3 regions of the Cohnella sp. 56 genome follow, and region 3 is predicted to be linked to each of the others. Evidence: riboswitches for the same ligand, from Rfam matches in the RefSeq annotation. Region 3 holds a riboswitch; each other region holds the start of a gene.

Region 1 (9,968 bases), on a different contig from region 3:
CTTGCCGGATGAGCCGACGGTGGAGCTGCTCGGCTGGCCCGGCGGAGCTTCGCTCTCAGCGCGCAAGGAGGGCGGCAAGCTGCTGATCGCGCTGCCTGACATCGCGGAAGCCGCCGGTGACGGGTTCTCCCGGCCTGCTTACACGTTCCAAATAAAATAAGCGGTTCCTGAGCTTGAAGGATACGACCTTTCAAGGAGGAATAATGGATGCGACTTACGAGTGAAGGGTGGGGAAAGAGCGCATTACGGACATTCGGCGCACTGGCGCTCGGGCTCGCCGCCTGGGGGCTGCTCGGAGCGGTCCGGCATGCAGAAGCTTCCGTGTTCCCGCGGGCGTCCCAGCAGCCTGATACGACGATCAGCTATGTCAATCTGGAAGGCGACAGTCTCGCGGACGTGTTCATGATGACGTCGCTGCAGGGCAACGTGAACAGGACGAAGCCGCAGATTTACTTGGTTAACGGACCCGTCGTCGACTACAACGCCCACAGCAACGTCAAGACGGGGCAATACTGGCTTGACAAGCTGACCGGCTATACGAAGACGGAATACACGGACAAGTACGAAATGATCGCGAATTTCGCCGACAGCCTGGACGGCTGCATCCTGTACGACGGCAACATTTTCGACTACACGGGAGTGTTGAAGCAGTTCCAGCCCTCCGACAACGCGCTGGCCACGATGAACTTCGCGGCGATGCTGAGCTCCCGCTACCATGCGCTCGTGCTGACCGAGGAGCAGCGCGAAACGCTGATCGATGATTACGGCGTCACGCTGCCGATTCTGTTCGATACGACGACATCCGACTACGACACATGGCAGGAAGTATACGATTATGCGCTCGAGAATCTCGCTCCTTATCTACGCACCGACATTACGGCGCATGACGGGCATTTCTTCCTTGCGGATATGGACTATATCATCGCCCAAGGAATCTTCACGTACAATCGCGTGCTGCACCCGAACCCGGCGCAAGCCGCGGACGAGAACGAGATTCTGGAGCTGGGCGGCGACAACACACCCGTCATCGGCGCCTGGCATCTGCAGCAGGACGAAGCCGGACTCGTGACGGAGGTGACAGGGCACGGGCGATTCTACACCGTCACTTACGAGACGTGGAACCTCAGCTGGACAAGCGGTTTGCCGGAAGCGACGCTGACCGGCCGGACTCCGACCTCTCCGGCGCCGGTGCCGGACGAGAACAAGGTGTATATCAGCTTCAACGTGACCGAGGGCGACAACACCTCCTTTCTCTATCATACGCTGCCCGTGCGGTACGACCAGACGGAGCGCGGCGATTATCCGATCGGCTTCGAGATGGTCAATACGCTGAACGAGCTGGCTCCGAATATGGCAGCTTATTATTACGGCAGCCGCTCGAACAGCAGCCTGATTACGCCGGCTTCGGGCGTCGGGTACACGAACTACTTGATCCCGCAAGCCTATCGCAACGACTACCTTGCGCTTACCGACGACTACATGGCCGCAGCGCACAGCACCGTCGTCCGCACGATGTGGAACGATTTTGGCTCGGCGCTGCCTTACGCGTCATTGAGCCACGCGAGCGGCGTGCTGGTCGGATATCGCGGCGCCCAGATGGGCGGAGGAGAGCCGACGGTTGACGGTGCGGCGACGAGTCATCTTCTCTATCAGGGCAAGCCTTTTCTGAAAAACTACGACTTCGCGCATATGAACGACATTCTGAGCTACGAGGGACCGACACCGGCCTTCTTCAGCGTCTCCGCGCTCGGGTGGAATGTGTCTCCGGCGGAGATCAAGGATATCTCCGACAAGCTTCCCGCGAACTTCGAGGTCGTGTCGCCGGAGGATATGATCGCCCTGTACGGCGCTTATTACACGCCCAGGTTCGCGGATGTGACGGAAGCCGCGTTCAAGCCGCTCATGACGGCGGACGAGGCGGGCTTCCTGCAGGCGGCGCAAGGCTCGAACGTGATCACTGCCTCGGGACTGCGTTATGCCGACGGGGCCGGTTATTGGACGTATAAGTTCGATCTGGACGATGACGCGGCGGCCGCGTGGCTTCAGATGGATCTTGCGAACAACTACCGCGTTTACGCTTCCAAGGACAACGCGACGTGGACGCTTGTCGCCGCGGCGGCATCGGACGTGCACGACGAGAGCAACCGTTCGGTCGTGTCGGCGGACTTGTCGACGCTGCTTGCCGGCAATGCGGGAAAGACGGTTTATGTCCGGTTCACCGACGGCTCGACCGGCGACGGCTGGGGCCCCGCGCTGCGGCAGCTGAAGCTGTTCACCGACAAGTCGCAGCTGCGCTCGCACCGGATGGCGACGAACGGAGACGGCGAAGAAGCGCCGTTCCTGTATGCCGATTCGGGCTCGTTCGTCGTGAACGGCACGACCCGCGTGGCGGACGGAACTGAATCTTTCGTCTACCGCTTCGACCTGGCCAACGATGCTGTCCATGCCGTCGCGACGCTTGATCTGTACAACAATTACCGCGTCTACGCTTCGGCCGACGGCGTCGCCTGGACACCCGCCGCCGCCGCGGCGTCGGACGTGCATGACGGCAGCAACCGCGCGGACGTGAATGTGGATCTGTCGGCGCTTTTGGCTGTCGGCAATGCGAGCAAAACGGTCTATCTCAAATTCGCCGACGGCTCGACCGGCGACGGTTGGGGCGCCGCTCTCAGCCGCCTCGAGCTGTTCACCGACACCGGGGATATCATGGACGCGGACTTCAAGACGGTCGGCAACGGCGCGGAAACGCCGTACCTGCTGCGGGATGACGGCTCCTATCTGGTCTATGGCAATCAGCAGGGCCGCAGGGTGGCGGATGGCGGAGCTTCCTTCGTCTATCGGTTCAACCTGGAGGATGACGCTGTTCGGGCCAGCGCAGTCATGCGGCTGGAGAACAATTACCGCGTGTACGCTTCGGCCGACGGCGCCGCTTGGACGCTTGTCGCCGCTGCGGCTGCGGATGTGCATGACGGCAGCAACCGCGCGGACGTGAACGTGGATCTGACGGCGTTATTGGCCGGCGGCAATGCGAGCAAGACGATCTATCTCAAGTTCGCCGACGGCTCGCCTTCGGACGGTTGGGGCGCCGGACTCGGTCGCATCGCGATCGTGACCGACCTTTCGGAGGCTTCGTCCGTTCGCTTTGTACCGGACGGTCAGGGTGCGGAAGCTCCGTATTTGCATGCGGATAGCGGATCGGGCATTTATGCGGGTCAGGCGCGCTATGCGGACGGAACCGGCTATTGGGTGTATCGGTTCGACCTGGACGATGCAACGAATCGTGCCCACGTCCTGCTCGACCTCGCCAACAATTACCGCGTATCGGCGTCTACGGACGGCTCGACATGGACTTCTGTGCTGGCGGCAGCTTCCGACACGCATGACTTGAGCAACCGCGGCTGGCGCGCGGTCGACCTGACAGCTTACGCGACAGCCGGCGCTTCCCGCACGGTGTACCTGAAGTTCGCCGACGGCTCGACCGGCGATGGCTGGGGACCGGCCCTGTTCGGACTGGAGCTGTATACGGACCGCAGCCAGCTGGAGAGCGCTGCCTGGGCGGCGAACGGCGACGGCCGGGAAGCCGCGTTCCTGGAGACGCAATCCGGCTCCTACGCGACAGGCGGCGATCACCGGGTGGCCGACGGCAACGCGTACTGGATCTACAAGCTTGATCTGCAGGATGCGGTCAAGCGGCTGGCCGTCCATCTGGATATGATGAACAATTACCGCGTCGCCGCTTCCAAGGACGGCACGAACTGGACCGTCGTGGCTGCCGCAGCTTCCGATGTGCACGACGGCAGTAATCGCGGCATTGTGAAGCTGGACCTGACGAATTACCTGGATCTGAACGACGGCGGTAAAACCGTGTATCTCAAGTTCTACGACGGTTCGCCTGCGGACGGCTGGGGCGCGAGCTTGTATCGCTTGGAGCTATACACCGACCGCACGCAATGGTCTTCATTCGACTTGGCTGCGGACGGTAGCGGCGACGAAATTCCGTTCATCGAGGGGGATTCGACGGAGCTGTCGGGAGGCGCCCGAATCACGCCTTACGGCAAAGGCATCACGTATCGGTTCGATCTCGACGATCGGACGAACTCGTTCGCGCCGGTGCTGGACATCGCCAATAACTATGTCGTTTATGCAACTGCCGATCCGACGGCCGCCTATACGAAGGTCGCGGAAGCGTCCTCCGCCGTGCACGACGAGAGCAATCGCCAGCTGCTGACCGTCGATCTGAGCGCATTCCTGATCAACAACCCATCCAAGACGGTGTATCTCTATTTCGGGAATGCCGATGCTGAGCAGGATGCCGTCGGCGGCAAGCTCTGGAGCCTAACGTTCAATCCTTAACGGGATAAAAAGGAGAGTTACTACGTGTTCGATCGCAAAAATGCTTTTTTCGGTTTGCACTTTGATCTTCACCCCGTCCTCGAGGACACGAGCCTTGGCGCGGACGTAACGGGGACGCGCGTTCGGGAGCTGCTGCTGCGCATCGCGCCCGACTATGTGCAATACGATTCCAAAGGCCACTTCGGCTATGCGGGCTACGAGACTGCCGTCGGCACGCCGTCTCCGGGCATCGTCCGCGACGCGCTGGCGATATGGCGAGAAGAGACGCGCAAGCTGGGGATCGGGCTGGGCGTTCATTACTCGGGTCTGTATGATTATCTGGCAGTCCGGCAGCATCCGGAATGGGCGCGCATCGGCCCGGAAGGAGAACCGGACGCCGAAGCGACGAGCGTGTTCGGCCCCTATGTCGATGAGCTGCTTGTTCCGCAGCTCGTGGAAATCGCCGACAGGTACGACGTGGACAATGTCTGGCTGGACGGCGAATGCTGGGGCGCGAAGCTTGACTACTCGCCTGCCGCTCTGGCGGCCTGGAAGGCGGAAACCGGCTGGGACGACGCGCCGACGGACCGTGGCGACAACCGTTGGCCGCAATGGAAAAGCTTCCACCGGGCAGCGTTCGAGCGTTATCTGCAGCATTGGACAGGGGAGCTTCGCCGGCAGCGGCCGGAGGTGCAGATCGCCAGCAATTGGGCGTACACGACGATGTGCCCCATCCCCGTCGCGGCGCCGATCGATATCGTCTCGGGCGATTACGATCCGATGCTGTCCGCGGATCGGGCGAGAACGGAAGCCCGTTATCTGACGAACGTCGGGATGCCGTGGGAGCTGCTGTCCTGGGGCTTCGACAGCGCCGACGGCCAGGAGGAGCTGCTGAAGTCGCCGGCGCAGCTCAAGCAGGAGGCCGGCGTAGTCCTTATGCACGGCGGCGGGTTCATGCTGTATTATTTGCCGACGCGTTCGGGCTACATCGCCGACGAGATCGCAGACACCGCGGCCGACGTCGCCGCGTTCTGCCGGGCGCGGCAGGCGCTGTGCCATCGCAGCGTCTCCGTACCGCAGGTGGCGCTGCTCCATTCCGCCGCCAGCCAGTTCGACGTATCCGACCGGGTGTACACCTGGTGGGATACACCGCTGCAGGAGCTCGAGGGCGCGCTGCATGCGCTGCTCGAGTCGCACTATTCCGTAGACGTGCTGACGGAATATATGCTGATGGAGCGGCTGGACGAATTCCCGCTGCTTGTCATTCCTGATTCGCCGGTGTTGGAGGAGAGTTTCCGCGAGCGCGTGCTGCGGTATGTCGAGAAAGGCGGCAAGCTGCTGCTGCTCGGGGAACGCTGCGCACGGCTGTTCGCGGAAGCGGATGACAGCCGCGGGGAGGCGGGCGACGGTGGCCCGCTCGGCGCTCGACTGGTCGGGGAGCCGTGCGAGGTGCGGGCGCAACTCGTGTCCGGTGCGGGCAAGATCGGCTGCCCGGGCCGGTGGCAGGCCGTCGAGCCGCTCGCGGCGGAGACGCTGTCGCTGCGCTATCACGGCGAAGGCGTGCAGGAGCGCAGCGCCTATCTGGATGTGCGTGCCGAAGGCGTATCGTCGGATCATCTCGCGCTGCGGCACGAAGCCGTCGCCGCGACGCTGCGCCGGTACGGTCGCGGGGAGATCGCCGCCGTGTACGGGCCGCTCGCCGACCGCTATTATCACAGCCATCATCCGTTCATGCGCCGCTATATCGGCGATATCGTCCGCCGCCTGTTCCCCGCTCCCGAGGTGACGACCGACGCCCCGGCCTGCGTCGACCTCGCGCTGCGGCGTTCGGCGGACGGCGCGCTGTGCGTGAATCTGCTGAATCTGGCAGGAATGCCCGTGTCCAATCGGCGCGGCTTTCCGGATTACATCCCGCCGATCGGTCCGATTCAGTTATCGGTTGCGGCGGCTATCAAGCCGACCTCGGTCGTGTGGGAGCCGTCGGGTCAGCCGCTCGATTACGAATGGCGCGACGGACGCGTGGAGTTCGTCGTGCCGGAACTCGACATTCACGGTGCGGCGGTCATCCGGTAGCGCCGGGGAACAAAGCCCGAACAGCGCCGCCTAATGCTCGCAAGAAAAAATCCCCCGTACGGCGACAGATGAAAGGACATCTGCGGCCATGCGGGGGATCATTTTTTTCGTTTTTTTGACGATGCCTCTTCCCTACTGAACCTCGATCATTGCTTTCCAATTGTCAGGATTAATAATCCATCCCGATGAAAATGCCTCCACGAAAATATCTTTCGGATGTCTCATCTCCACCTTTTGATAATCGCCATGCCCAAGGTTTCAAGGGCTTCCTGATTTGCTTCTCGACTGGATCGGTGCCACAATCCAACTGGAGCAGGCCGGCTCCAATACACCCGCAATGTCCGATATAATTTGAAGCATGTAAAGGTTCGAATCCCGAATCCCTAATCCCGAATCCAAACAATCCGGACATCGAATCTATGAAATCCGCACTAGGCATTCCTTGACGAATTCGTTAACGTGATAAAACTACATTTATATAAGACGGGCATTGGGCATATGAGATGGATATCGCTGTTATGGATCCCGTTCCGATTTCATCTCGAGTTCGATTACGAAGCCGCTTATTCTGATCAAGAAAATGATGGTCGACTGGAACAGAGGCGCGAGGGAGTTCGACGGCAAATTTTCGAAGGACGAGGTCGGTACGATCGGAGAGACGTTCAAGCGAATCTCGTCGGAGAACGAAGAGCTGGCCAGGAGGCTCATTCGTTCGGAGTTAAAGGAGAGGGAAGCGGTTTGACATTTCTTATCCTTCTCTTTATCATATAGGCACGCTTAATTTCCGGTTGCAATGTCCGGAAAGCGGGGGAACCCAGTCAAGTGGGGCGAATCACTTCGCATGAAGTGTAGGGTACCATCTTACCCGAGTCCGTCAGCTAACCTCGTCAGCAATGGATGGGTCTATTTTTTCTTTTCTTTACAGGTAAATCCCGGACCCTATTATTCAGGGTCTTTTTGCGTTCTGCGGACCCTGCTGGCATTTATCATCGGACTGGTTCAATACAGGAGAGAGGAGGCTTCTACATTGCCGTTTCACACGAATCCCCAGTAGAACACGAAAAGGAGAGTGCTAAAATGGCGAAAGCAAAATACATAATAGGCGGGATCCGGCATGCGTGATAGCCGGCATGTCCGTTTTCTCGTTTCCGCTCCGAATCAGGACGGCCGATCGTTCGTCAAACAGTTGATTCGACGAGAATTGCCATATGCGCTGCTCACGAACAACAAAAAGGAAAAAAGCAGGCTGCAGCGGTCCAAGCATGCGCAGCTGGTGCAGGTGAAGACGGCCGAACCCGACACTTGGCGGCCGCCAGGCCTCGATGCCGATCTAATCATCCTATTTGAGAGAAGTCCTGCGCTGTCTTGGCGGTACGTTCAGTTTTGCCGGACATGGACCGAGAGCCCCATCCATATTTTTACCTGCAGGGGCAGCTTCATTTCCAAGCGAAGAGAGATGGATATCCAGGTTCATCAACATATCGCGGGTATTGATCCCGCGTACCTGGATATGAAAATCGACTCTTTTATCGGTTGTGTCTCCGGGCGTGCGGACGAGTTATGGCAGGAAGCATATATAAATGAAGGAATCCGCTGATCGTCAGCGGCATTCCTTCGCGACCGGGACATACGTCATTGACCGGTTGGCCGGATTTCGGTAACATCGAATAACAAGCTCCCTGGCGCATGGGCAATCTCGTCAGGCGAGCCTTTCTTTTATTTTGGGGAGGAAGAGATGAATTCAATCCAACAACTGATCGCCGATCTGGGCGTCGCGTCCGGCCTGTCCGCCGATCTGGCGAATGCTGTCCTGATTGTCGGCATTGCGGCCCTTAGCATCCTCGCGCATTATGTCACCAAGAAGGTCGTGCTCAGCATCACTTCCCGATATATCCGCAGCAACCGCTATAAGTGGGCAGATCATTTCCTCCGTCGGAAAGTGCTTCAGAGACTGTGCCACATCGTTCCCGCCATTATTATTTATTCCTTCTCGTACAGCTTCCCTGGCTATCACCGTCTGATCGGGCAGGGAATCGCAGTCTATCTGACGATCGTGGCGATCATGGTGCTCGACGCGCTGCTGAACGCCATGAACGATATATATACGACCTACGAGATCTCCAAGAGCCGCCCGATAAAGAGCTACATTCAGGTCGTAAAAATATTTTTGTTCGTCATCGGCGGCATTGTGGTCATCTCCAATCTGATCGGACAGAGTCCGCTCATCCTGCTCAGCGGCATCGGCGCGCTGTCTGCGGTCATGCTGCTGATCTTCAAGGACTCACTGCTGGGCCTAGTCGCAGGCGTCCAACTGTCCTCCAATGATATGGTGCGGGTCGGCGACTGGATCGAGATGCCCAAGTACGGTGCAGACGGGGACGTGATCGATATCTCTTTGAACACCGTCAAGGTGCAAAACTTTGATAAGACGATTACGACGATCCCCTCGTACGCGCTCATCTCCGATTCGTTCAAAAATTGGCGGGGGATGCAGCGGGCGGGCGGACGGCGCATCAAGCGCTCGCTATATATCGATATGAACAGCGTAAGCTTCTGCAAGCCCGAGATGCTCGAGCGGTTCGAACGCATTCAGTATCTAAGCGACTACATTCGGGAAAGGGCTATGGAGATCGAGCTGTACAACCGGGAACGCGAGATCGACCGCACCGTGAAGGCGAACGGTCGCGCGATGACGAATATCGGCGTATTCCGTGCCTATATCGAGCGGTATCTGGCGCAGCATCCCAGGATTCATCGTGATATGACGCTCCTCGTTCGCCAGCTGCCTCCAGGCGAGAACGGTCTGCCGCTGGAGATCTACGCATTCACCGATACGACCGTATGGAGCGAGTATGAAGGCGTACAGTCCGATATCTTCGATCATCTGCTCGCGGTCGCGCCGGAGTTCGGGCTCGTCGTGTTCCAGAACCCTTCCGGCCACGATATGCGCGAAATGTTCAAGCACGAGCCTATGCGCTCACGCATCGCATCGGGAGGAGACGCTCCCTATCGGTAATGGTCGGCTGGGGCCATAAGGTTCGGTGAGCGCGCACGTCTGGCACAGAGCAGATCAATATGATATCCCGATGAATAAACAAGCCCCTGTACCTGTCCTGGCGACGGTGCAGGAGCTTGTTTTCGTGCCGAGCATGGCCCGGCCGACGATGCTCCGGAACTTCTTCATGCCCCGTCTGAGACTGTGGGAACCGGCGCATGACGGCAGCCATGAATGACGGCGAGAAAATGCCGGGTATGATAGGCATGCTGGGCGAGCTACTTCGCCGCGGCTTGCTTCACGGCAGGATGGAGAAATTCACATTGCAAATTTAGTGTCATTATACTTAACATCGTGAAAACGCCTTCCAATCAACGCGAACGTTTCCGAAATATGTAAGCGAACACATCACAATTGAATTCATTCGCCGCCGCCGCAACAAACAAAAAATAGCTAACAAAAACAAAATGCGGCCATTTGAATGTGACTTTAATTAACATAGTATGGACTTAGGCAATCGGCAACAACCGTACAAGCAAAACGGGGAGGGCAAACAAATGAAAAAGAA
Region 2 (9,968 bases), on a different contig from region 3:
CAGGCACGCGCGGGCGGACGGCCGAAGGCTGGAATCTGCACCAGTATCACGGCAATTCGGAGTTCTATTCGGACTTCGGCATTTACAGCGTGAAGATCGACGTTCCCGAGGACCGGATCGTGGCGGCTACGGGCTTCCAGTACAAGCAGCCCGTCGTGAAGGACGGCCGCAAGATTTATCAGTTCTACGCCGAGGATGTGCATGACTTCTCCTGGTCCGCCTCGCCCAGGTTCGTGACAGCGGAGGACTCCTTCTCATCGGCCGGCGTGCCGGGCGTCCGGATCAAGCTGTACCTCGACCCGCTGCATGCCGGCCAGGAGGAGCGCTACATGCATGCGGCCAAGTCTGCATTGGCCAAGCTTGGCGAGTGGTACGGCGATTATCCGTACACGACGCTGTCCGTCGTCATCCCGCCACCCGACGCGGAAGGTGCGGGCGGCATGGAATATCCGACGCTCGTCACGGGCGCCGCCGCCAAGGACGACAATCCGGGCTACGAGCTCGAGCGCACGCTCGTACACGAGATCGCGCACCAGTATTGGTACGGCATCGTCGCCTCCAACGAATTCGAGGAAGCCTGGCTCGACGAAGCGTTCACCTCCTACAGCGAGGAGAAGCTCATGGCCGCCATCTACGGCGTCGCGCCCCGCACGACGATCGAATCCCTCTATATGACGAATCCGCTGCCGCTCAAGCTCGATTCGTGGAGCTACGGCAGCTCGGACGCCTATGCCGAAAATGTGTACATGCGCGGCAAGCTCGTGCTCAAAGCGATCGAAGCCCGGGTCGGCGAAAAAACGATGTCGAAGGTGATGCGCACTTATTTCCAAAAATATCGCTTCAAGCATCCGGACAGCCAGGCCTTCCAGCGCGTCGTCGAATCCGTCACCAAGGAGGACTGGAAGGACTTCTTCTCGGCCTATGTCTACCGCGGAGAGACGGCCGACTTCGCAGTGGCCTCGGCCCGCACGGAGCCGGACGGCGAGGGCAGCTACCAGTCGAGCGTCCTGCTCACGCGCAAGATGGGAAGTCCGCAGGCCGTGACCGTGCTGTTCGGCTTCAAGGACGGCCAGACCGTCCGCAAGACATGGGACGGCATCCAGAATCACGTTCAACTCCGGCTGCAATCCGCCGCTCCGCTCGAATACGTGTCCATCGACCCGATGCTCGATGTCGTGCTCGATCACAGCAGGTACGACAATTATCTGAAAACCGAAGCGCCGAAGCGGCAACGCACCAAGCTCGACGTGACGCTGAGCCAGCTGATCGATGCGTTCATCGGCAGCATGGCCTGGTGAGGGAGGGATGAGAATGAACGACGCGATCCGCCAAGGCTGGACGACGACAAAACGCCACAAGTACGCGCTTGTCGCCCTCTTCCTGTACCGTTTGCTATGGGGCTTCTTTCTTTACCGGCTCATCGATTCCATCGTCGCTCCGGTGCTTGAGCGCTTCCCGGATCAGCATCCGCTCGGCGCCGCGGCCAAGCAGATCTTCGCGATCGAGGCGCAGTTCCGCCTGCTCAAGACGGATCTGGCCGATCGGACGCTGCTCCTGCTCGGGGGCATGCTGCTGCTCCGCATGCTGCTCACGCCGATTCTGAATGCCGGTCTGTATTATTCATTCGGCCATGACGACGATGGGGGCGGTACGCATGTGCTTCGGGGCATCAGAGAGGCTTGGAAAAAAGTAACGCTGCTGTATGCTGCCGAAAAACTGATCGCGCTGCTGCCGACTGTCTGGATCGTTCCGTTCGCACGGAGCGCCTACATGGCGGAGCCGAACGTCCAGGCGTGGATCGGTCAGATGCTCCCTTATGCTGCCGGCTGGGCGCTATGGATGATGGTCGTGCACCTGCCGTTTCTGTTCATGCAGTTCAGCGCAGCCGGCGGCGCCAGTCTGTGGCAGGGTGCGGTTCACGCCTTGCGCCGTCTGTTCCCGCTGCTGGCGGTGACGCTCCTGCTGCCGCTGCTCTCGCTCCTGGGCGCCGCAGCCGTCTCCGCGGCCTCGTTCCTCTGGACCGGCCTGGCGATCATCGTGCTGAACCAATCCTTTCATTTTATCCGCACCCTGCTGTCGCTCTGGACAGCCGCCTGCCAGCATCGATTGTGGCTGCGCGAGGATCAATGACCTCTGCAGGCAAGCTCGCGGCCAAGCATTGAAATACTCAAAAAGAGACGACGCGCGGTCCCTCCAAGGACCATGCGTCGTCTCTTTTTTTAACCGACTATTAATATTGGGTGAGAGGCGGGCATAGACTACGATCATACTCTTGCGACCGCACCCCCGTCGAAGACTTGCTTCCTCTTAATCTTTCTCATTTATTCATAGGCTCGGCCCATTTCTTGCCGGCAGCCCGCATCCCTTGCTACGTCTGGCTTTTCGGATGATGGCGACATATTCCTCCCCCTTTCGGACATTAAGGAATTCTAATCTTCAAGGAGCAGGAGTTGAGGCCTAAAAATCGAATTTCTAAAGCTAAGGTGCGAAAACTGCCGAATTCCCGCGCACGGGGAAACGGGGGAACCATTTTTTACTGGGTGAATTGACTTCGCCTCGCGCAGAAGTCATAGGGAACCTTCAACCGAACCCTCCAGCTAACCTCGTAGGCACCTGGAAGGAGCTTTCCGTTTTGCGTAAAGTTACAGTCCTCATCCTTGCTTTAACCTGCTTGCTTGCTTTCCAGATGGGCAGCGCGTCTGCCGCATCCAAGCTCGATTCGACCGTCTCCAAGCTGATCGGCATCGACTACGATTACGGCGGCACGACGACGAGCGGCTTCGACTGCTCGGGATTCACGGCCTATGTATTCAAGAAGTTCGATGTCACGCTGCCTCATTCGTCCAAAGGCCAGTTCGCGATGGGCGACAAGGTAGCTCGCGACGATCTGCGCCCGGGCGATCTCGTATTCTTCAATACGAGCGGCAGCGGCGTATCTCACGTCGGCGTCTACGTCGGCGACAACAGATTCGCGCATTCGGCCTCGAAGGGCGTGACGATCTCGGATCTGGATGACAAGTATTACGCGAAGCGTTATCTCGGCGCCCGTCGCGTGATGGACTCCGATACTTACAAGTCCGTGGCGATCGACCACGTGTAAGATTCGGCACAAGTGAGAGTTGCTTGCTTAGGCTAAGACCCGCCCCCAAAGCGGGTCTTAGCTGCTGCATGGAGTGAAAATGGAGAGGTATTAGTTGTATACCCGCATTCAAAAGGCGCGAAACAAGCTGTCAAAAAAAGTCCCGAATCCTCAGAAAAAGGATTCGGGACTTTTGGCATCTGGCGCGGATATTCCGCCTGACGGCGGTCCGTCCTCATCTCCGCCACGGGTAATCGGCGCCGAGACGTTCGGCCTCCTCCGGCTTCACGCCGCTGCCGTACCTGGCCTTGCCGTACAGCTCGCCGAGCTTCGCGGACATGGCGGCCAGCCAGCGGCGCATGTCGGACTGCTCCCGCTGTCCCCGGGGCGCGCCGCGGGCCGACTCCCATGCCTCGATCGCCCGGAGCGTCTCCGACGGCGTGTGCGAATCCCGGTGCGCATAGCCTTCGCGAACCGCTTCGTCGAGAACTGCGGCGTACAGGCTGCGAACCCGTGCCTCGGCCGGCAGGGCCGCCCACTCCTCGCGGCGAAGCGCAGGCTTGGCCTTGGAGCGCCGCCTGGCGAACAGCCGGCTGAGCAGCCGTTCTCCCTGGAGGAGGCTCTCGCGCTCCTCCGTATATCCCGGGTCTTCGTCGTTCTGGCGCTTGCCCTGGAGCATTCTGTCGTACCAGGTCTTGATGCGCTCGGACAGCCGACGCCACCAGACAGCGTTCAGCAGATAGCGCCGGCCGATCAGATAGACGGCGGCCAGCGCCAGCAGTGCGAGCGCGACGTACATGGCATACTCGAGCCACACCCAGATGCGCCCGGTGTCTGAAGCCTGCTCGGGAAAAACAGGCTGCTGTGCGGGCGGCTCGGTCTCGGGGGGCGGCTCGGGCGCAGGCTTGCCCTGGGGCATGAGCGCGATCAGCCAGCGGACGAGGCGGGCGATCGCCGGCCAGATCGGCACGCCTGCGAACGGCAGGAAGACGATGGCGACGAGCAAGCCCCAGATCGCCGCATACCGCCGGCCGGCTGCCGCGAGCCGGCGGGTGACGAGCCCGGCGCCCAGGCCGGCCTCGGACAGCGAGCTTGCCTGGACGAAGTAGATGCTGGCCGCCAGCCAGAGTATGCCGGCCGCCGCCAGCCACGGACGCGCGGCCGAGTCGATGCCAAGCAGCGGCGCGGCTGCGAGGACGACGGCATGCAGACCGACCGCAACCGAGCAGCGGACGATGCGCCGCCAGTCGTAGCGGGCGATCCAGGACAGCGCGCCGAGCGGCACGACAAGCGCCAGCAGCCATGGATCGACGGCGGCGGCAGCGGCAGCGAGGATGAGCACCAGCGCGACGTGAACGATGGCGGCAGGCATGCGGCGGCGCAGGATCGCTGGCAGCGCGCGGCCGCCAGCGGCGGCCAGCCAGGCGAGTCCGATCCAGCCGGCCAGCGGCAGCGACAGGTCCGCAAAGTCGCTGAGCAGGAGCAGCGCCGGATAAACGGCCAGACTGTCCGCCAGACTGCGAATGATCAGCTTCATGACATCCCTCCCGCTGCGGCTCTATGCGCTGCTGCCGGACGCTGTTGATGAAGCAGCAGCACCTCTACCCGATTGCCCGCTTGCCGCAGCCTGGCCAAGGCCTCCTCCTGCTTGGGCGTCACAAAAGCGGTAATCAGCAGCAGGTTCGTCCCGCGCATCCGGGCGCGAAGCAGGTCCTCCAGCAAATAGCCGAGCTCGAGCCGGACGACGGGTTCGAAGTCGGCCATCGCATCCAGCAGCGCGTAGAGCTGGCGCCGCCCGCCGGCCGGCTCGATGCGCAGCGGCACGCGCTCTGCGCCGCCGGCGCGGCCGTTGTAGATCAGCCCGGCGCGGCCGCCGGCGTCCAGCACCTGCTTCGCGGCGGAGGCCGCCAGGCTGATCGCCTCCTCGAAGCGCTCTGCCGAGATTCGCCGATTCGTGGCAGCATCCGCCAGCTCCGCGTTCAGCAGCACCGTGACGTCGCCCCCGATCATCGTCTCTCTGCGATTGACAAGCAGCTCGCCTGTTCTGGCGGTCGCGCTCCAGTTCACTTGCTTGAGCGCATCTCCGCTCCGATAGGCGCGTACGCCGGCCGTATAATAATGATCCTCGCGAAAAGCCTCCGGCGTGCTCATCGCACTCTGTATCCACTCGCGTGCCGCGCGAGGGATGTCCCGGGCCTGGAGCAGCCTCGGGTATACCGTGATCGCGCAGTCCGAGCCGACCGTGAGCGACCTGCCCGTCACGCCGAGCAGGTCGCCGTGCGTGATCGCGACGGACGCGATGCGATAGCGCCCCCGCTGCAGGCAGACGACCTCGTGCCGCCGCACGATCCGGGTGTACGGCCCGAGCGTGAACAAGCTGGCATGATTTTGCAGCGACTGGCCGACGCTGACGGCGAGATCGAGCTCCTCCTTGCCGAACCGCAGCGCGGCCGGCATCTGCGTCTCGACGCGCAGCCAGGGCAGCGGCAGCCACTTGGCGTTGACGAGGCGCTCCTCCATCCGGATCTTGTCCCCCGCAAAGGCATGCGGTACGTTGAACCTGCGCTCATACTGGATTCGCCGCAGTCCCAGCTTGCCGTACAGCAGACGCTGGACCAGTCCGACCGCAAGAGCGACGAGCAGCAGCTTGAAGATCAGCATGCGCTAAGCATAGACCGCATCCTGCTCGGCAGGCACGGCGGTGCGCTCCAAGATCTCGCTCACGATCTCCAGCGCCCGCCGGCCGCCTGCGAGCGGATCGTGCAGCACGAGGCGATGGGCCAGCACGGGCGACGCGAGCGCCTTGACGTCCTCGGGCAGCACGAAGTCCCGCCCGCGCAGCAGCGCCCTCGCTTGCGCCGCCCGCATGAACTGGAGCGTGGCGCGGGGGCTCGCTCCTATCGACGTATCTTCATGGCCGCGCGTCGCAGCCACGATCCCGAGCATATACGCCAGCACGTCGTCATGGCAGCGCACGTCCCTGAGCGCCTCCTGCAGCTGCAAAATATCGCCGACGCTCAGCACAGGCTCCGCAGCCGCCAGCGGGTCCGCGCTCATGAACCGGCGTACGATCTCCGACTCCTCGGCCGTCGTCGGATAGCCCATCGGAATGCGCAGCATGAAGCGGTCCAACTGGGCTTCGGGCAGCGGGAAGGTGCCGTGGCTCTCAATTGGATTCTGCGTCGCGATGACGAGGAACGGCACGGCGAGCGGATGCGTCTCGCCGTCGATCGTCACCTGGCGTTCTTCCATGCTCTCGAGCAGGCTCGATTGCGTGCGGGGCGTCGCCCGGTTCAGCTCGTCCGCCAGCAGAATATTCGTGAAGACAGGCCCCCGCCTCAGCTCGAAGGCGCCCGTGCGCTGGTTGTAAAAGTTAATGCCCGATACGTCCGACGGCAGCAGGTCCGCCGTGAACTGAATCCGCTTGAACTCGCAGCCGAGCGATCTGGACAGCGACTTGGCCAGCAGCGTCTTGCCGGTGCCCGGCACATCCTCCAGTATGATATGCCCCGAGGCCAGCAGCGCGATCAGCGCATACTCCGCCGCTTCGGGCTTGCCCACGACGATGGACGCAATCTGGTCCAGCACCCGGCCGGTCTTCTCCCGAACTTCTTTTAGATGAATCATGGCTATAGTCCTCCTCTGCCTCAAACGCTTTCAATTCCAGCTACCCTTCATATTACAGAGGCGTGGGCGGAATCACAAACAGCGTCGTCGAAGGAGGACATTCGCTAAACTTACGGGCACGATAAAAAAAAGGACAGGCGCTGAGCGGAGAACTCTCGGCACCTGTCCATCGGTTTGCGGCAATTACTTTGATCACTCATCGAACAAGCGGCTTAGCCCCTGCGAACGGCAGCTCCCAATCCCTCATGTAAAATTCAATCCGCCCGTATAGGGCAAGGGTATGAGGAAATTGCCGACGTTCATCATTTCTCCAAAGCATTTCGTAAAACGACAGGAATGACGCCGGGCGAATGGATTCATTCAAGCAGGGACAAAAAAAATCCCTGCCCGACCAGCGGCGAAGGGAATGAAACGCTTTAGCACCTGAGCAGCGAATCGACAGACAAAAAACGCCTCCTCAACCGCTAATGCGGCGAGAAGGCGTGTCAAGGCGTACGCTATACGACTGCTGCGGTCAGGCGGCCTTCTTCGCGGGCGGCCAATGCCGCCTTGTTCGCCGCCGGCTCCCGGCCGATGCCCTCTGCCAGGCCGTAAGGCAGGCAGAGCGGCGCGCCCGTGCGCGGATCGGGAATGACGTCCGCGTCGATGCCGAACACGTCGCGCAGCATCGACGGCGTCATCACTTGCTCGGGATGGCCCTCGTAGAGCACCGTGCCTTGCTTGAGCGCGACCAGATGCTGCGAGAAGCGGGCCGCATGGTTGAGATCGTGAACGACCATGATAATGGTGCGCTTCTGTTCGCGGTTAAGCTTCTCCAGCAGCGTCATGACCTCGATCTGATGCGCCATGTCGAGGAATGTCGTCGGCTCGTCGAGCAGCAGCACCTCGGTGCCCTGCGCGAGCGCCATCGCGATCCAGGCACGCTGCCGCTGGCCGCCGGACAGCTGGTCGACGGCGCGGTCGTGGAACTCGCCCATGCCCGTCGCCTGCAGCGCCCAGTCGATCATCCGGTTGTCCTCGGCGGACAATGCGCCGAATCCGCGCTGGTGCGGATAGCGGCCGAACGAGATGAGCTCGCGCACCGTCAGCCCCTCGGGCGAGGTCGGGTTCTGCGGCAGAATGGCGAGCTGCTTGGCGACTTCCTTGGTCGGCTGGCGGTGAATCTGCTTGCCGTCGAGGTACACGCCGCCGCTCTGCGGACTCAGGATACGCGCGAGCGACTTGAGGATCGTGGACTTGCCCGAACCGTTCGCGCCGACGAGAGAGGTAATCTTGCCATCGGGTACGGACAGATTCAGATCCTTCACGATACACCGGCTGCCATAAGCGAGAGTCAACTGATTCGTGCTTAACCGCGACATGTTTTCACTCCTCCGGCGAACGAATTCGCCTTTATGTTCATCTATATTCTGATAATCGTTATCATTATCAATCGTTAATAAGAATGATAATGGTTCTCAACAACAAAGTCAACGATTTACCATGTTTGATTTCGAATTTTTTAGCCGCAGCAGCTCCGATACGGTCACGAAGCGGTACCCTTCCTGCGTTAGCTTGGGAAGGATGATGCGGAGCGCGTCAATCGTCTGCGTCTTCCCGCTCACATAATCGTGCAGCAGCACGATATCGCCGCTGCGCACGTCGCTCATGATTCCTTTGACGATATGGCTCACGCCGGGCCGCGCCCAATCGTCCGTCGGATGGTGCCAGGACCACAGCACGGTCAAGAGTCCCTCCTCGCGTCCCACCGACAGCACCCGGCTGTTAAAAAAGCCTTCCGGCGGCCGGAACAGGACCGGCTTCGCCCCTGCGGCCAACGCGATGCTCTGCTGCGCCCTCGCGATCTCGCTGCGGATCTGTTCGTCCGAGCAGCGCAACAGCATGCGATGCGTATATGTATGATTGGCTACCTCATGGCCTTCGATCGCCTCCCGCTTCACGATCTCCGGGTACTGCTCGGCCTTCTTGCCGGTAATAAAAAAAGTCGCATGCGCATGATATTCGCCCAGCAAATCCAATATCGCGGGCGTATCGACCGGGTCCGGTCCGTCGTCGAATGTGAGCGCGATGACCTTGCCGTCCAACGGAACCTCCCAGATCGCCTCGCCTCTGGATTCATAGTAGGCTCTTCCTTGGAATGCCGGCTTCTGCGCATCCGCGCGGGCGCAAGAGAACGCGTTCGCCGTCAGGATGAGCGCCGTCGTTCCGATTGCCGTTTTGGCAGCCAACAGGCGAACAAGCGCCATCGCTTTAGATTTTCGCATCTCCTCGGTCTCCTCTCTTCGTGGAAAGGCGGAGCTCCGGCTTCCGGAACTCCGCTCCCAGTTCATCCAGACTTCCTTGTGCCAGCAGTTAGAAGCCTTTGTATTGCGGTTCTTCCTGCTCCAGCTGCTGCACGCGCTGCTCGACCTGGTCTACGATCTGCTGCGTCTGCGAAGCGGCATCGGTGAAGAGCTGCTTGGCCTGCTGGTTTTGCGTGCTGATCGCGAATTGCTCCAGGCTGGCCTGGGCGCTCTTGAGAGAAGCGACGGTTGTTTTAACTTGAGAAGCTACGGTCATCTGGGCTACGCCTCTTTCTGTTCGATAATGTTCCCGCAGCGGGACTCGTGTACTTTGCCCATTTGCACCCCGTTTCACAATTGTAAAAATTTAGTCCCCCTGCTGCCGACAGCCGAACGGGGGTAAAAAGAGCGCGCCGGAGGCAGACTCTATGTATACTGCCCGCAATTTGCGCATGCAAGGAGGACCTCGCACCGTGGCTAACAACAAAATCAAGAAGCTGACGCCCACACAGCAGGAATACCGGCAGCTCGCGCTGAAGCGCCAGCCGGCAAGGCCCGTACTGATGAATTGCCTGCGCGCCTTCCTCGTCGGCGGCCTGATCTGCGTCGTCGGCCAGGGGATACAGGAAGCATTCATGCACTTCGCCGGAATGACGCTCAAGCAGGCGGCCGCCCCTACGGTCGCCGTCCTGATCGCAGCTGCCGTGGCGCTGACCGCGATGGGCGTCTACGACAAGCTCGGACAATGGGCGGGCGCCGGTTCGGCCGTACCCGTGACGGGCTTCGCCAATGCGATGTCGTCCGCCGCCATCGAGCATCGCAGCGAAGGTCTCGTGCTCGGCACGGGCGCCAACATGTTCAAGCTGGCCGGCTCTGTCATCGTGTTCGGCACGGTGGCCGCGTTTATCATCGGGCTCATACGATTCGTATTCGGATATGGAGGGTGACCTATGACGATGCTGAAGGGACATCAGAGCTGG
Region 3 (9,968 bases):
GAGCTCTGCGCCGAACTTCGCCGCCTGCCGCTTGCCCGTCTCGACGAGCTCCGGTCCGGAGATCGCTTCGACGCCGTAGTGGTTCTCCACCCAGGCGCGCTTCGTGATGCTCTGGTCGCTGTCGATGACGAGGGTCGACTTGCCCGCCTTCGCCGTGAACAGGGCCGCGCTCGCTCCGGCAGGACCGGCGCCGATTACAATGACATCATACATATTCCTCTCTCCCTTCGGATATGCGGATATTGAACGCACGCCTGCCCATATATTCTAGCACGTTCTGCCAAGCCTTCCCAGATCCACAAGGGCTCATGGCAAGATTGCAGCAACAAATGCTGGAAGTCGACGTCTGTATATGTAAAAAAAGGCGGTGTCCAGCGTGCCTCGAACGAAACTCCCAATGAATACGCGAACAGTCGGCGTCCTTATCCTGCTGCTCGCCGCGATCGCGCTGGCGGGCTGCGAGAGCAAGTCCGGACAGGATTGGAAGCCGGCTGCGGCCGCTGCGCGGGGCTATGTTGTGCTGTCCTTCTCGGGACCAGTGAATCCGGGTCCCCTGCCCAAGTTCGTGCAGTCGGTAGCAGCCGGCGAACCGGCCTCCGTCAAGCTCGTTCACTATACGGTCGAAGGCGATCCGATCCTCCTCGAAGCGCAGTACGACGGAAAGGAGATCCGGTATGCGAAGGACAGCAGCATGGATGCCTTCGGCGCCGGCAAAGTCGTCAAACAAGTATGCCGCGGCGCGGAGATGCGCAGCGGGACGGACGGGACCGTATATGCGCTGACCGGCTGCGAAGGCGGGGATGTAGAGCTCGCTACGCTGCCTAAGCTTGATCTGCCGCAGCGGGTGGAGACGGCAGCCTATGCGGCCGAGCTGACGCTCGTCCCGGAAGAGGGCACGGGCGCCTACAAACCCGTCATCCGCAACCTGGGCGACGCGGACCTCGTATGCGGCGTGGAGTATGCCATCCAGAAGCAGGAATTCGGCACCTGGATCGGTATTAGCCCCAAGGAAAACGCGGCTTTTCCCGCGAACCAGCTGACGCTGAAAACCGGCGAATCGTACGAAATGGACAGCCTTGGCGGGACGTACGATTGGCCGCCGGCCCCGGGACAGTACCGCGTCGTCAAGTCGATTGAACTGGGCTCGACCTCACTGCGGCTTGCGGCAGCGTTCAAAGTTCCTTGAACCTACAGAAGGGCGCCCCGACGGGGCTCCCTGGTCCAATCGATATGCTATTCCGTCAGCCGGTCCACAGCTACCGTCTGAACGTCCGTCGGCTTCTGTCCGACCTGGACGGTCGCCATGCCGTTCGCCTCGTCGACTTCCTCGATCCAGACGGGCTGTCCTTCCAGCTTCACCGCGATCATGTCCTTCGATTCGAATATTTGCTTGGCCCGTTCCGTGTTCACGATGGATCGTCCCCTTCCTTTTCCCGCATCGTATCGGTCGTCGTCTCCTCGATCAAGCCGTTGTCGAACGTGACCTGTCCGCCGCCGAGCCCTTCGTTGATCATGCGGTCGATGTCCATGTCGTAGTTGTCGCGGCCTTCATAGATGTGATCCTGGACTGGAGCTGCTTCGTCGTCGCCCATGGTCATCCGGCTCCCTTCGCTTGTCTGCTATGGCGTCTGGCGCATGCATCGCGTTTCAGGATGCCCGATTCGGCCGCTTCGTATGAATCATGCGCCGCCCAGGGAACCCTGTAGAACATACGGACCTACCCAAGGAGGCCAAGAAGCGTATGCATACCGTATGGAAGGGCGCCATCAGCTTCGGGCTCGTGCATGTGCCCGTCAAGATGTTCACCGCGACAGAGGACAAGGACGTGCATCTGCGCCAGATTCACAAGGTGTGCGGCACGCCGATCTCCTATACGAAGAGCTGTCCGCACTGCGATCGGGCGGTCGAGACGGATGAGATCGTGAAGGGCTACGAGTACGAAAAGGGCCGCTTCGTGCTGTTCGACGAGCAGGAGCTTGAAGCGATCAAGCCCGAGAATACGCGTACGATACAAATTTTGGACTTTGTCGCGCTCGAAGAGATCGACCCGATGTTCTATCAGAAAACGTATTATCTGGCGCCGGATCAAGCGGGTGCGGGCGCGTACGGGCTGCTGCTCGAGGCGATGCGGCAGTCCGGGCGGATCGGCATCGCCAAGATCGCGATCCGCAGCAAGAGCAGCCTCGCCGCCATCCGCTGCGTCGACAACTGCATCTGCATGGAGACGATGTTCTACCCGGACGAGATCCGTGCGATCTCGGGCGTGCCCGGCCTGCCGCAGCAGCAGGCGGTCAACGAGCGCGAGCTCGACATGGCCAAGCTGCTGATCGAGCAGCTGTCCGCGCCCTTCGACGCCGCCAAGTATACGGACGACTATCGGGCTGCGATGCTGGACGCCATCAACCGCAAGGTCGCCGGGCAAGGCGTCGATGTCGTGACCGCGCCTGCGGCCGAGCGGACCAATGTCATCGACCTGATGTCCGCGCTGCAGGCGAGTCTCGCCGCCGTCAAGACGGGGGACGCGGCTGCGAACGGCGCGCCGGCTGCGGCGGCCGGAACGCGCGGCGCCGGGCGCAAGTCCGCGATTCAGGGCGACACGGGCTTGCCCGGCGCAGCAGCGGCAGACAAGCCGAAGCGCTCGCGGGCGAAGCCGGCTGTGCCCGGCGCCGCAGCGGCGGGCGGCGATGCCGCTGGCGGGGCCCCGGCGGGGACGCCGTCCCGCAGGCGCAAGGCGAGCGAGCCTAAATCTTGAGCCGAACCGGCGATGAACGGGCATGCATATACTTGCATCGCACATCAATCGCGGACAAATTGCGCATTTCATGACGCGGCCGCCACAATGAGAATATTTTAAGAAGCGGCGAACGCCCCTTCCGAATCCCGCGCGGGACAAGGAAGGGGCGTTTTCAGATTTTCTAATATATGGATCATGGTAATATTTATGCCGTGAACCGGCCGGATTCGGCTGATAGAATGTGAAGCATCCGAGCCGAAGCCCGAGAGGGCACGGGGGAACCAGGCATATGGGGTGAAGCCGCTTCATGCGGCAGGGCGTTCTCCGACCTAACCCGTCAGCTAACCTCGCAGGCTTAACCTATAAGGGGGAATTAAGCTTCCATGAAAAACAATCGTATCGGTCAACTGGCACTGTCCGGCGCTCTCGTCCTGTCGCTGGCAATCCCTTTCAGCGCATCCGCAAACGCCGCGACGACCTCGGGCACGCCGACGGTCCGGACTTACACATATACGCTTAACGCATCTACAATCGACGCATCGCAGCTGCAGCAATATCTCGGATCGTTCGACTGGCAATCGCTGCTGGCCGGGTTGAACGGCGGCGGAGCCAACGGCTCTGCACCGACTGTGACGCCTGCTCCGACAGCTAGGCCTGCTCCGACCGTGCAGCCCACCGCTCCGGCAGCCACGCCTGCACCGACCGTGCAGCCATCCAAGCCGGTTGCCACGCCCGCACCGACCGCGCCGCCATCCATCCCTGCCGGCGCCGGCAGCGGGACGACAGGCTCGGGCACATCCGTGCAGCAATCCGACTTCGCCGCACAAGTCGTCAACATCGTCAATCAAGAGCGCGCCAAAGCCGGCCTGTCCGCACTGAAGACGGACGCGAAGCTGACGACGGTCGCCGATGCCAAGGCCAAGGATATGTACAGCAACAACTACTTCGACCACAACTCGCCGACGTACGGTTCGCCGTTCGATATGATGAAGCAGTTCGGCGTGACGTACAGCTATGCCGGCGAGAATATCGCCAAAGGCCAACGCTCGCCGACCGAAGTGATGACCGCGTGGATGAACAGCGCTGGGCACAAGGCGAACATTATGAACGCCAACTTCAAGTCGATCGGCGTAGCCTACTACAACGGCGAATGGGTGCAAGAGTTCACGGGCTGATCGGCCCGTACCGCCTCACAGGGGCCGTCCCGCAAGTCATGCGAATGACTTCGGGGCGGCCCCTTTTTTGGGGGCGGGCAGCTACAGGAGCAGCGGCAGCGCCAGCACGATCAGGCCGGCCACACTCATCCAAGCGCCTTGGACGCGGATGCGCAAGCTGGCTTCTTCGGCCTCCTTGTCCGCTCTCCTCTGCATACGGCTGCCCGCAGCCAGTCTCAGGACAGCCCTCGGATGCAGCACGGCGAACAGAGCGGTTCCTGTCCAGAACACAAGCACGAGCGACAGCAGCGCGCCCGCCTGAGGCGGCACCGGAATAAACGTAGCGATCCCCTCCCTGCTATTGTTCTATGAGGGAAGCGGAGCAAAAGTGCGGGGCATCGCCCGTATTATTCCGGCTGCGCAAAGGAGCAATCGGCCGCTCCTGCGTCCAGGAACCCCTGGAGCACCGGATGGCGCAGCGTGCCGCCCGTCGTCCACTCCAAATAGTTCACCTTCACGGCTACGCGGTCCGGCGCGATCCACACCGCCTCCCGCTCCCGCTCGGTCCTGTTGGCGAACGGCTTGCGGGCGATGCGCAGCTCGGGCAGCCGCGCGGTCAGCGACCGGTAGTCCTCGTGCGTCAGCTTGCCCGCGCCGGCGTGGCCGATATAACAGAAGCAGCCCGCTTCGTCGTAGAGACCGAGCAGCAGCGCATTGACGATGCCGCCCTGCAGCGTGACGCCGCCGACGCCCGCCGCGAGGTCGCGATCGATCTTGTGCTTCATCCATCGGCCGTCCTTGCCGCCGATCAGGTAGCGGCTGTCCAGGTCCTTGGTGACGATCCCCTCCATCCGGTGCGACTTCATCACCGCCAGCAGCGCGGCCGGATCGTCGTGATCGGCGACTAATTGCACCTGCGGATGCGCCTTCAGCAGACTGCGCAACACCGCCTGCCGCTCGCGAAGCGGCTTGTCCGTCAACCATTCGCCCTCGCAATAGAGAACGTCGAACACCATATAAGTGACCGGCACACCGGCGACGCCGCGCGAGATCGTGTCGCTCTTGCGGGCGCGGTCCCGCCGCATGATCTCGTGAAAGGAAGGCCGCTCCCTGTTCATCGCGATCAGCTCGCCGTCGAGAATGGCGGAGCGGGCGGCGATATAATCGGAAGCGCGCGCGAACTCCGGATATTGCAGCGTCTTGTCGTTCAGCCTGCGGTTGACGAGACGGGTCGCGGCGCCGTCCCAGTAGGTCAGCATGCGCACGCCGTCCCACTTGATCTGCGCCGTCCAGCCGCTCCGGACCGTCAGCTGCGCGGAGGATACGGGCTCGAACGGAACGATCGGTTGCATCGGGTTGTTGCGGTCGGACATGGATGGTCGTTCGCTCCTCGGTCGATCGGTTCAAGCCGGCGCCGTATGGCATCGCGATGCAGCGGCCACACTAACACCATTCATCGCCCCGGCTGTCGGGGCCGAGCAGAGCGGAGGAATGCTGCCATGACCCCGGCTATGATGTCTCCGGTCGCGCTGCGCCTGGGCGAACGGGAACTAACGATCTCTCACCCGGACAAGCTGCTATGGCCCGACTTGGGCATCGACAAACTCCAGTATGTCCGAACTTTGGCGGATTTAGCGCCTTACATGCTGCCCCACACCGAAGGCCGTTATCTGACGACGATCCGTTTTCCGGAGGGGTATGCGGGCAAGTCCTTTTATCAAAAAAACGCGCCCGCTCCCGTGCCCGAGTTCGTACGGACCGAGACGGAAGGCGGCATCCGGTACGTCGTGCTCGATTCGCTGCCGACGCTGCTGTGGATGGGGAGCTTGTATGCGCTCGAATTCCATGTCTCCTGCGAACGGATCGGGCAGCCGCTGCCCGACCGCTGGATACTCGACATCGATCCGAGTCTCGAGGTCGAGCCGAGAATTATGGAGGCCGCGGACAAGGTCGGGGACCTGCTGCATTCGCTCGGTCTGGAGGCCGTCCCCAAGACCTCTGGCGCGACGGGCATCCAGGTCGTCATGCGCATCGAGCCCGGGCCCAGCTACGACGATCTGCGCCGGTTCGGCAAGTTCATATCCGAGTATTTGACGGCAAAAGATCCGCAGCTCTTCACCGTAGAACGGCTGAAGAAGAACCGCGGATCGCTCATCTACCTCGACTATCTGCAATATTATCCGGGACGCACGCTGGCCGCGGCTTATACGCCGCGGGCCCGCCCGGGCGCGCCAGTGTCGACGCCCCTTGGCTGGGACGAAGTGCGCGCGAACCCGCGCCCGTCCGACTTCAATCTGCTCAACATCGCCGCCCGGCTGCGGCAGCGCGGCGATCTGATCGGACAGATGCGGCCGCAGCGGCTCGCGGACGTGCTGAGCGGGATCGGGCGGACTTGACTTAAGAGCGACCGCCCGAACCGTCTCATCGGGGCAGGCTCAGATTCGCGCCAGATACGGGATCGCCAGCGCGGCGATCCGCTCGTGACCGCGCGCATTCGGGTGGAGTCCGTCGTCGGTGAAGTGCGGCAGCGTCAGACTGTTCAGCCCGCTCTCCGCATACAGATCGAGCACGGGCAGCGCGTATTCGCGCGCCAGCGCGCGCACCGCCTCGGCATAATCGCCGAGCCGATGCCCCTGCGCATTCGGACGAACGACGTCGTAGCCGTCCTTGGCCCGCTGCAGCGGGGTCCACAGGCCGAGTCGGCATCCCGGATTCGCCGTCAGCACGGCTTCGATCGCCGAGCGGTATGCGCCGACGAACGTCAGCGGATCGCGGCTGTCCGGACCGCCGAGCGGCTTGTCCAGCCGATAGTCGTTGGTGCCGGCGAATATCGTCACGCAGTCGAGCCCGGGATCGATGCCCAGCGCCATCCGGTACGTAGCGCCTTCGTCCGTCGGTCCGCCGGCCGTCATGGGGCAGCCGCTCCTGCCGTAGTTCAGCACCTCCGCCCACTCGAGCGCAGCTGCAACGATCGGCTGATAGCCGTTCGCCGCCGTGATGCTGTCGCCGAGCGTGCCCCATCTTTTATTGCGCCACTTCATCGTCTCCATCCTCGCCCTCCGTTAATGACCGCCCGCGGGAGCCGGTTCGCCCAGCCATGCGCCCTGCGCCAGCAGTACGCGCTGCAGCTCCGCAATCTCGACGTCTCTGGCGCCGACGCCGTCCCGCAGCGCCAATGCGGCGGCCGTGCCCGACGCCTGCCCCATCGCCAAGCAGTTCGGCATCACCCGCAGCGAGCCCTGAACCGCCCGGTCTGAAGACGCGGCCCGGCCCGGCACCCACAGATTGTCGATGTTAAGCGGCAGCAGCGACCGGTAGGGCACGCCGTGCGACTCTCCCGGCTTCAGATGGGTGAAGGTCATGTTCGCTTTGCTGTGCGCCATATGAATATCAATATAATACGCGTTGCGCGCAATGTCATCATAGAAGGTTCGCGCCTCCATGAAGTCGTCCGCCGTCAGCACGTAGTCGCCCTGAATCCGGCGGGTCTCCCGGATGCCGACCTGCTCCCCGCTCGCCACCAGATGCGCCTGCTCGAAGCCGGGCACATAGTTCTGGAAAAATTGCAGCTGGCGCTGCGCCAGCCTGCGCCCCTCGATCGCGCCTCGCGTCAGGTCCTCCGCCTTCGTCCCGTCGATGCCGAACACATGGCCGAAGTTGACGCCCACGAGATAGTCGTTCACCCAAGCGAGGCCGGAGACCGACTTGCGTCCTTCGGGCAGCGCGCCGTCGGCGATCGCCCGCTCGACGGTCTTGTGCAGCTGCCCCGTATCTCCCGTCCGCTCCAGAAATTCGCGGAAGCGCCCGCGGTCCACGTTCGCCAGCAGATAACACATCGAGCCAGGCTGAAGCTCGCCCGCCTCTCCGCCCTTCTGGAACGGCGCGCCCGCCAGCGCGGCGATGTCCGCGTCGCCCGTCGCGTCGATGATATAGCGGCACCGCACGACCGAGCGGCCGCTCTTGTTGACGACGACGATGCCCTCGATGCTGCGTCCGTCGGCGGACTTCAGCACGTCGTAGACGAACGAGTGATACAGCGGCTCCGCGCCGCTCTCCAGCAGCGCGTCGTCGTACACGCGCTTGAGCGTCTCGGGGTCGATCGGCACCCAATCGAGCGTGTCGGCGTATTCCCGGCGATAGTCCGCATTGCACGCTTCCTTCATCCGCTCCATCAGCGCCAGGCCGATGCCGCGGATGATCGGCTTCTGCTTGTCCGTGAACGGGCAGAAGGCCGGCACCAGCGATACCGTGCCCATGCCGCCCAGGTAGCCGCGCTGCTCGATCAGCAGCGTGCGGGCGCCGTTGTTCGCGGCAGCGATCGCCGCGCCGACGCCCGACGCCCCGCCGCCCACGACGACGACATCGACCTCGCGGGATACGGGGATCTCCTGTGCGGGTACACTTACATGCTCCTCATTGCTCACTAGCGTTCACGCTCCTCTCATTCGCCTTCCAGACAGAGCCGGATCAGATCGTCGACGTCGGCCGTCGCCAGACATTCCACCGTGTCGGCCGCGCCGTAATAAATCTTGACCTCGCCGCTGTCCTCGAGGACCATGCCGCCGGGGAAGATGACATCGTTGCGGAAGCCGCCGTCCGTCTCGTAGGCCGCCTCCGGCGCCAGCAGCGGCCGGCTGGACATGCCCAGTATTCTGCTCGGGTCCTCCAGATCCAGCAGCATGATGCCTGCGGTATACCGCTTCTTCCAAGATGGCTCCCAGCCGTTCTTGCCGCGGCTGTCGTCAATGTCGACCGCGTGGAAGGTCGTCAGCCAGCCGCGCTCGGTGCGGACCGGCGGCGCGCCGGGACCGACCTTGTCGTTGGCGAACGGCACATGCTCCACGCCGAGCAGCAGCTTGGACCCGCCCCAGTAGCGCAGGTCGGGCGAATCGCTCATCCACATGTCGAAGCGGTCGGCGCCGCCCCGGCTGTACACGGGGAAGGGCCGCTCGAGCCGGACGTACCGGCCGCCGATCCGCTCCGGGAACAGCACCATATTGCGGTTGTCCGGCACGGACAGGCTGAGCACGTCGAACTTGGCGAAGTCATCCGTGACGGCGATGCCGCCGCGCAAGCCGTGCCGCGTGTCCACCGCGAAGCACATATGGCAGCGTCCGTCGATGACGGTCAAGCGCGGATCGTACACACGGACGACCTCCTCGTCATGCCAGCTCCAGCAAGGAGACGGCTGAACCTCCCAGCGAATGCCATCGTCGCTGAACGCCAGTCCCAAATTCGTCGTGCTGTGCGGCTCGATCGTGCCGAGCTCGGCGTTGCCGTAGTCGTTGCGGAATACCATCACGTACTTGCCATTATATTTGGCGACGCCGGCGTTGAACACCATGGCCGGGCCGTAGGGGACGTCGCCCGGGGTCAGGATCGGATTCGCCGGGTGGCGGGAGACCAATGGGCTGGACTTCAGGTCGCCGATCGCGGTCGTTGCGTTCATCAGTAGGTACCCTCCAATTTTTGCGATGATGTTAGAATGGCGCACTCGGCCTCAGCCCTTGACCGATCCGGCCGTCACTTGCATAAAGGACTTGTTGGCCAATATATACACGGCCAGCATCGGCAGGATGGACAGGCAGGCGCCCGCCATCATGAGATTGATCTGCATCGCCGCCGAGGAGCCGTACCGGAGATTGGCGAGCCCTACCGTCAGCGTCTGCAGCTTGGGATCGGTCATCGTGAACACGAGCGGCAGTATATATTCGTTCCAGGCGTGGCGGAAGGCGAACAGGCCCGATACGCCGAGTCCCGGCGCGAGCAGCGGCAGGATAATCCGGTAAAAGGAACGGATGAAGCTGGAGCCGTCGATCATCGCCGCCTCGTCGAGCTCGCGCGGGATGGACTTGAAGAAGCCCAGCAGAATGAAAAACGTGCTCGCATGCGCGCTGATCAAAATGAGGATGACGCCCCACAGCGACGTGTTCAGGCCGAGCGCGACCATCAGGTCGAACTGGGGACGCAGCACGATCGCTCCCATCGAGATGAACATCGTCGAAGCCTGCAGCCCGACGTACACGGACTTGCCAGGGAAGCTCCTCCTGTCCACGACGTAGGCGGCGGCGGCAGCCACG

What was found. Region 3 has a riboswitch for cyclic di-AMP ahead of VQ071_RS15770 (CAP domain-containing protein). Riboswitches for the same ligand answer to the same signal wherever they lie in the genome.
Region 1: it holds a riboswitch for cyclic di-AMP, as region 3 does, so the genes downstream of both, VQ071_RS17835 (hypothetical protein) here and VQ071_RS15770 (CAP domain-containing protein) in region 3, are expected to answer to the same signal.
Region 2: it holds a riboswitch for cyclic di-AMP, as region 3 does, so the genes downstream of both, VQ071_RS16410 (C40 family peptidase) here and VQ071_RS15770 (CAP domain-containing protein) in region 3, are expected to answer to the same signal.

What each region holds. Positions count from the first base shown of each region.
Region 1 is NZ_JAZDQE010000010.1:102,866-112,833, forward strand. It holds gene VQ071_RS17815 (alpha-L-fucosidase) at 1-160, shown strand, start outside; gene VQ071_RS17820 (GxGYxYP domain-containing protein) at 208-4,353, shown strand; gene VQ071_RS17825 (alpha-amylase family protein) at 4,378-6,405, shown strand; gene VQ071_RS17830 (hypothetical protein) at 6,989-7,147, shown strand; cyclic di-AMP (ydaO/yuaA leader) riboswitch at 7,170-7,313, shown strand; gene VQ071_RS17835 (hypothetical protein) at 7,520-8,002, shown strand; gene VQ071_RS17840 (mechanosensitive ion channel family protein) at 8,141-9,421, shown strand; gene VQ071_RS17845 (hypothetical protein) at 9,492-9,638, shown strand; gene VQ071_RS17850 (ABC transporter substrate-binding protein) at 9,958-9,968, shown strand, end outside.
Region 2 is NZ_JAZDQE010000009.1:34,777-44,744, forward strand. It holds gene VQ071_RS16400 (M1 family metallopeptidase) at 1-1,298, shown strand, start outside; gene VQ071_RS16405 (hypothetical protein) at 1,312-2,130, shown strand; cyclic di-AMP (ydaO/yuaA leader) riboswitch at 2,484-2,627, shown strand; gene VQ071_RS16410 (C40 family peptidase) at 2,633-3,100, shown strand; gene VQ071_RS16415 (hypothetical protein) at 3,315-4,616, opposite strand; gene VQ071_RS16420 (DUF58 domain-containing protein) at 4,613-5,740, opposite strand; gene VQ071_RS16425 (AAA family ATPase) at 5,744-6,706, opposite strand; gene VQ071_RS29330 (AraC family transcriptional regulator) at 6,995-7,126, shown strand; gene VQ071_RS16430 (ABC transporter ATP-binding protein) at 7,204-8,067, opposite strand; gene VQ071_RS16435 (polysaccharide deacetylase family protein) at 8,176-8,970, opposite strand; gene VQ071_RS16440 (DUF1657 domain-containing protein) at 9,059-9,265, opposite strand; gene spoVAC (stage V sporulation protein AC) at 9,462-9,935, shown strand; gene spoVAD (stage V sporulation protein AD) at 9,945-9,968, shown strand, end outside.
Region 3 is NZ_JAZDQE010000008.1:168,330-178,297, reverse strand. It holds gene VQ071_RS15795 (FAD-dependent oxidoreductase) at 1-213, opposite strand, end outside; gene VQ071_RS15790 (DUF4362 domain-containing protein) at 398-1,186, shown strand; gene VQ071_RS15785 (H-type small acid-soluble spore protein) at 1,234-1,410, opposite strand; gene VQ071_RS15780 (hypothetical protein) at 1,407-1,592, opposite strand; gene ku (non-homologous end joining protein Ku) at 1,742-2,752, shown strand; cyclic di-AMP (ydaO/yuaA leader) riboswitch at 2,978-3,105, shown strand; gene VQ071_RS15770 (CAP domain-containing protein) at 3,118-3,909, shown strand; gene VQ071_RS15765 (hypothetical protein) at 3,991-4,218, opposite strand; gene VQ071_RS15760 (ATP-dependent DNA ligase) at 4,296-5,261, opposite strand; gene ligD (non-homologous end-joining DNA ligase) at 5,388-6,284, shown strand; gene VQ071_RS15750 (SGNH/GDSL hydrolase family protein) at 6,324-6,938, opposite strand; gene VQ071_RS15745 (FAD-dependent oxidoreductase) at 6,951-8,312, opposite strand; gene VQ071_RS15740 (glycoside hydrolase family 130 protein) at 8,330-9,337, opposite strand; gene VQ071_RS15735 (carbohydrate ABC transporter permease) at 9,389-9,968, opposite strand, start outside.